Regions from separate parts of the Enterobacter sp. HK169 genome, predicted to be linked through region 2. Evidence: predicted binding sites of a transcription regulator. Region 2 holds the regulator's gene; the other holds the start of a gene.
What was found. The regulator Fur, encoded in region 2, represses iron uptake genes when iron is present. The targets are predictions, from matches to a motif close to ATAATAATGAGAACNACTATCAA.
Positions count from the first base shown of each region.

Region 1: sufA (Fe-S cluster assembly scaffold SufA) is a predicted target of Fur. The motif match lies at 2,289-2,311, and genes of this name have one in related genera.

Region 1 covers NZ_CP017087.1:277,225-280,639, reverse strand. The annotation lists gene sufC (Fe-S cluster assembly ATPase SufC) at 1-372, opposite strand, end outside; gene sufB (Fe-S cluster assembly protein SufB) at 382-1,872, opposite strand; gene sufA (Fe-S cluster assembly scaffold SufA) at 1,881-2,249, opposite strand; gene EnteroDNA1_RS01425 (MerR family transcriptional regulator) at 2,563-3,291, opposite strand.
Region 2 covers NZ_CP017087.1:4,239,935-4,243,349, reverse strand. The annotation lists gene ybfF (esterase) at 1-217, shown strand, start outside; gene ybfE (LexA regulated protein) at 346-633, shown strand; gene fldA (flavodoxin FldA) at 789-1,319, shown strand; gene fur (ferric iron uptake transcriptional regulator) at 1,610-2,056, shown strand; gene chiQ (ChiQ/YbfN family lipoprotein) at 2,198-2,524, opposite strand; gene chiP (chitoporin ChiP) at 2,572-3,415, opposite strand, start outside.

The DNA.
Region 1 (3,415 bases), 590 kb from region 2:
CATCAGGTCCTGGAAGTCAAAGCGATCCAGCGCCTCCAGGCCGCGATACTTGCGCACCGCATTCAGCGCCGTCTGCAGGAAGAACTGGTTGCTGACGCCCGGAATTTCGACCGGGTACTGGAAAGCCATGAAGATGCCCTCTCCCGCGCGGTCTTCGGGCGACATCTCAAGCAGATCTTTGCCGTTAAACTCCACCGAGCCGTGGGTTACCTCATAATCTTCGCGCCCCGCCAGCGTCGCAGACAGCGTACTTTTTCCGGAGCCGTTCGGCCCCATGATGGCGTGAACTTCGCCCGGCCTGACGTCAAAATTGAGGCCACGCAGGATGGCTTTGTCTTCTACGCTAACCTGTAAATCTTTAATGCTTAACATGTGCTTTCCTTAACCGACGCTGTGTTCAAGACTAATGGCGAGGAGTTTCTGGGCTTCAACGGCAAATTCCAGCGGCAGTTCAGAGAACACGTCCTTACAGAAGCCGTTAACGATCATCGAGATGGCGTCTTCTTCACTGATCCCGCGCTGCAGGCAGTAGAAAAGCTGATCTTCCCCAATCCGCGACGTCGTCGCCTCGTGCTCAAGCTGGGCCGTGTTGTTACGGCACTCGACGTACGGGAAGGTATGCGCCCCGCAGTCTGCGCCAATCAGCATCGAGTCACACTGGGTAAAGTTTCGCGCATTGGTGGCCGTCGGCATGATTTTCACCAGCCCGCGATAGCTGTTCTGGCTATGCCCGGCAGAGATCCCTTTCGAGATGATGGTTGATTTGGTGTTTTTACCGATGTGGATCATCTTGGTGCCGGTATCGGCCTGCTGATGGCCGCTGGTCAGCGCCACCGAGTAAAACTCGCCGATGGAGTTATCCCCGCGCAGAATGCAGCTCGGGTATTTCCAGGTGATGGCAGAGCCGGTTTCAGACTGGGTCCACGACATCTTGCTGTTTTCGCCTTCGCACAGCGCGCGCTTGGTGACGAAGTTCAGGATACCGCCGGTATTGCCGTCGCCCGGGAACCAGTTTTGCACCGTGGAGTATTTCACCTCGGCATCTTTGTGGATGATGACCTCCACCACCGCCGCGTGCAGCTGGTAGCTGTCGCGAACCGGGGCGGAGCACCCTTCGATATAGCTGACGTAGCTGCCTTCATCCGCAACCAGAATCGTGCGTTCGAACTGGCCGGTTTTTTCGGCGTTGATACGGAAATAGGTGGACAGCTCCATCGGGCAGCGCACGCCTTTCGGCACATAGATAAAGGTGCCGTCAGAGGCTACCGCCGCGTTGAGCGCCGCAAAGAAGTTGTCGTTAGAAGGCACCACGGTCCCAATGTATTTTTTCACCAGTTCCGGATGATCGTGAATCGCTTCGCCGAAGGAGCAGAAAATGATCCCCTGCTCTGCCAGCTTCTCGCGGTAGGTGGTCGCCACCGAGACGGAGTCGAAAATGGCGTCCACCGCCACCTCTTTCCCCTCACGCACGGGCACGCCAAGCTGGTTAAAGGCTTCTTCCACCTCTTTGCTGAGGAAACTGTTCTCCGCACCGGTTTGCTGCACCGCGCCGGGCTGCGAGGCGCAGGTATCGTCACAGCTGCCGCAGGAGGGCGCAGAATAGTAGCTGTAATCCTGATAGTTCAGCTTGTCGTAGTGCGCTTTCAGCCAGTGCGGTTCTTCCATCTCCAGCCAGGCGCGGAAGGCGCTCAGGCGGAACTCCAGCATCCACTCGGGCTCGTTGCGTTTCGCCGAGATCGCCCGCACGACATCTTCGTTGATGCCTTTCGCCAGCTCATCGGTCTGCAGCTGGGTGAAGAACCCCTCTTTATAGTTGAGGTGCCCACCGCCCCAGGTATTTACTTCACTCGTTGCTTCAGTATTACGAGACATAGTACCGCCTATACCCCAAAGCTTTCGCCGCAGCCGCATTCGTTCTGGGCTTTCGGGTTATGAAATTTGAATAACTGGTTTAAGCCTTCGCGGACGTAGTCCACTTCGGTGCCGTCAATAAACGGCATGGCCTGCAGCGCGACGTACAGCTTCGCGCCGTCAGTCTCGAACACCAGGTCATCTTTCTCGGGTTCGGTGACGGTATCGAGCACGTAGCCGAAACCCGCGCAGCCGGTCTGTTTGACGCCTAAACGCACGCCAAGGATCTCGGGCTTTTTCGCCACCAGATCGTGAATATGTGCCGCCGCCGCTGGCGTGAGCGTTAAGCCGCGCCAGGCAAAATCGGCAGGATTAAAGGTTTCTGAATGCAGTTCCATAGGTCCACCTCATCTGATAAGCCATCAGGGCATAACACCATGTTAGTGATAACGATTATCACTTCAACCCTCTGTCAGCAGGGGCATTCGGCTAAACCGCCCTTTTTGCCTACTTTTATTAAGCATAGACCCTGTGAGAGGATGCAGTCAGGATGGATGTATTTGTTCAATGCATTGATTAATAATGCATTTCGTCGCGGCATTTATGACAGGGAAGAGAAAAGTAAAATATGCATCGGAAATGCCTATTTTTGAGATAGCTTTTGCTCAGAAAATGACAAAAACAAAAAAAGGCCCTCAAGGCCTCTGTTAATCAGTGATGAAATGAGACAGCAAACCCCTGTTCACGCCAGTGGTCGAGCTGTTCCTGCTGGCGAGGCGTTGGGGATTTCCCCGTCCAGACGAAGATTTTTTGCCCAGGGAACAGTTCAGGACGCGGCGAATCAATAGGTTCCGCCAGGACGTCAATGTGCCATCCCTTCTGCGATAAGCGCGCGGCTTCCAGCCACAGGTGGGTGCGGTCATCGCATTCCCAGCCAATCAGGAGGGCGTCTTTACCAGCTTTTTTGCGGGATTCCGCCAGGCTTGCAATCGCGAATTCGATCAGGACGCCGTCAAACAGGCTCGCCATGTGGCGCACGGTGTTTTGATCCTGATTCATGCGCTGACGAACGGGAGAAATAATATTGTCAATCAGCGCATCTATCGCGTGATCGCGGCGGAATTCGCCCATTTTGGCGCGCAGCTTTGCCGGGCTGGCGTAACGCAGAACGGTCATCATCTCTTCCTGGAACGAGACCCAGTTGCCCTGAGTCAATACTTCTTTGTTTTCCAGCAAGGCTTTGACTTTTCCGACCGAGACGCCGCTTTTCATCAGGCGCTTGATCTCTTCTATGCGGAGGATATCTTCATCGTCAAACTGACGATGACCCCCTTCGCTGCGCTGCGGCTTCAACAATCCATAACGGCGCTGCCAGGCACGCAGCGTAACGGGGTTGATACCGCATCGTTCGGCCACTTCGCCGATACTGTAATAGGCCATTAACTCCCTCACGCTCAGAACTTCCATACCTAACTGCACCAACCTTATCAGATTGTACACACCATTTGTATAACTAAGACCGCATTTTGCTCAGGTGAATGGGCTACTCCTCCCTTCACCTGTT
Region 2 (3,415 bases):
GGGCTGGGAAACCGTCCCGGCCTGGCCACACCCTACCCTCTTTATTCGCGGTGGAAACTCGCCTTACGTTACCGACGCGTACCGCGACACGCTGCTGACCCAATTCCCGCAGGCTCGCGCCCACGTGATTGCCGGTGCCGGGCACTGGGTGCATGCGGAAAAACCGGATGCTGTACTGCGCGCCATTCGCCGCTATCTCACTGATACTGCAAATTGATTAAAAAGAAAGCGACTGGAAGGCTGCGGGCTTCCAGTCGTTGGCGTGCCGTTTTTGGTGATGTATGATGGCGCGCTTATCGCCCGGGCATTAGCAGGGCGGCGTGTTTCCCCCGAAGTCTCAGAATCATGGCCAAAGAACAAACGGACCGTACGACACTAGATCTGTTCGCGAATGAGCGTCGCCCGGGACGACCCAAGACGAATCCGCTTTCGCGCGATGAACAGCTGCGTATCAATAAACGCAACCAGCTTAAACGCGATAAAAATCGTGGGCTTAAGCGTGTCGAACTGAAGCTTAACGCCGACGCCGTCGACGCGCTGAACGAGCTGGCTGACGCCCGAAATATCAGCCGCAGCGAGCTCATTGAAGAGATGTTGCTCGTCCAGCTTGAGACGTTACGCAGCCAGGCATAAGTCTGAAAATCCCCTTTCTCACCCTTTTCATGTAGCACAGAGTGCAGTCCTGCGCGATAGCTGTTTCCGCAGGGTTGCCAGTTCTGCTATTATTGCCCTTATCCGTGGCCGAATTGCGCCACCATACTATTAAGTTTCAAGAGGTTATTTTACTCATGGCAATCATCGGCATTTTCTTTGGCAGTGATACCGGCAATACCGAAAATATCGCAAAAAACATTCAAAAACAGCTCGGTAAAGACGTTGCTGATGTGCATGACATCGCCAAGAGCAGCAAAGAAGATCTGGAAGGCTATGACATTCTGCTGCTGGGTATCCCAACCTGGTACTACGGTGAAGCCCAGTGCGACTGGGATGATTTCTTCCCGACGCTGGAAGAAGTGGACTTCAACGGTAAGCTGGTCGCCCTGTTTGGCTGTGGCGATCAGGAAGACTACGCCGAATACTTCTGTGACGCGCTGGGCACCATCCGCGATATCATTGAGCCGAACGGCGCGGTTATCGTAGGCCACTGGCCGACCGCCGGTTACCACTTCGAAGCGTCTAAAGGCCTGGCCGATGACGATCATTTCGTAGGCCTGGCCATCGACGAAGACCGTCAGCCAGAACTGACCGCAGAGCGCGTTGAGAAGTGGGTGAAGCAGATCCGTGAAGAACTGCACCTGGATGATATTCTGAACGCCTGATTTTATCGCGGCGCAACTGCGGTTGCGCCCATGCTCCAGGTCAAACCGATTAAATTAATCGCTACAATCTTTTAACTTTTTCGCCCAGACCTGTACAATGTCTCCCTGATAAAACGTGGTTTTCCATTGAGCAAGTTTGTTGGTGATACCACGTTTTTATAAGCATATTTTGCCTGAGACTTGCAGTTTTCATTTAGCCATGGCAGTTCTATAATGAGACGCATTATCCCGGGTGCATTTTCTGTCACTTCCTACAGAAGTGAATCGTTTAGCAACAGGACAGATTCCGCATGACTGACAACAATACCGCATTAAAGAAGGCTGGCCTGAAAGTTACGCTTCCTCGGTTAAAAATCCTTGAAGTGCTTCAGGGTCCAGACAATCACCATGTCAGTGCGGAAGACCTTTATAAACGTCTTATCGACATGGGTGAAGAGATTGGGCTGGCTACCGTCTATCGCGTGCTGAACCAGTTTGATGACGCGGGCATTGTTACCCGTCATAATTTCGAAGGCGGTAAATCTGTTTTCGAACTGACCCAGCAGCAGCACCACGATCACCTGATCTGCCTCGATTGCGGCAAGGTCATTGAATTCAGCGATGATTCCATCGAAGCGCGCCAGCGTGAAATCGCGGCGCGTCATGGCATCCGCCTGACGAACCACAGCCTGTACCTTTACGGTCACTGCGCTGAAGGCGATTGCCGCGAAGACGATCACGCGCACGACGCGAAATAATAAGATTCATACTCTGAGCCAGCCGCAAGGTTGGCTTTTTTTTTGCCTGGAAAAAGCCCGGTGGCGCTGCGCTTACCGGACCTACGGGCTATGACACCTTTGTAGGCCCGGTAAGCGCAGCGCCACCGGGCGTAAAGCAACTTATTTATTGTTGTTGCGTATCTCGTTCCAGATCTTATCGCAACGCTTCTCCACTTCCTGATCGTTACCGGTTTTACGCGCCTGAATGCAGGCCTGATAATCCATCACGCGGACGTTTTCCTGCGTCGCGAACTGCTCATGCGCTTTCTCTTTCTTCAGCACGTTCAGCACGCTCTGACAGGCCTGAATTTTCTCCGGCGATCCTTCCGCAGTATTTATGCAGGCGCTATACGCTTCCTTCAGACGGGAGTCCTCTTTCGGCGCCTGATTCTGAGCACACGCCGCCAGCCCTGAAGCCAGCAACGCGACGATTACGATTTTTTTCATCATGTGCATTCTCCATACCGGCGGGACTCAGCCCGCCGGTGCGTTTATCAGAAGATGGTGAATGGGGCAATAACCATGAATTTCACGTCACGCTCATCCTGGAAGATGTTGCCGTAACCGCCCGCATAGCTCGGGATATCGGAGTGGTTGTCATACTGGGTGAAGTGCAGTTTGAACATCGTGCCTTTCGCACGGCCATCCTGCAGGGTATAGATAGCATCGAGGCTGTAGGAAGACTCTTTCAGGCGATAGTTGGGATCGTAGTATGCGTCCGGCGTGGCCATATCGGCAGGTTTTGCGTCCCAGGCGTAAGCGTAAGAAGCGCCCACCGCCCAGCCAGGCAGGTTCCAGTTTTTCAGGTCATACATTGCGCCGAAGAAGACCGCTTTCTCGCCGTCGGCGTTGAAGTCTGAGCGGTTATCCCACCAGATATCAAGACGACCGTTGGAGGAGGCGTAGGTCGGGGTCATACGCTGCAGGAAGTAGCCCTGCTGCCCTTCCGCCTTCACCCATGTGCCTTCCAGACGCAAATCAACCTGACCGACCTTGTAGCCGAAGGTTAACGCCTGTAGCCACGCGGTGCCGTCATAAATGTCGTTGACGCCACCGTTGCTGACTTTGTCGCGCGTACCGTAGAACTGGTAGCTGGTGCTCAGCGGGCTACCCGCGACATCGAATTTATAGCTGGCCTTAGCAAAGTACTGATCGACATAGCCCTGTGCCTGACCAAATGCCGCTTCCAGCACCAGATCGTTTTTGAAGTCGTACTTCGCGCCCAGCGAGTGCAGGTAATCGACTTTGGTTTTTTTATCGTTCTGGTAGAACTTGTCCATTTCGATGTGCCACGGTGCTTTGTACTCGTTGGTCCACATATAGGAGAAGCTCAACGCA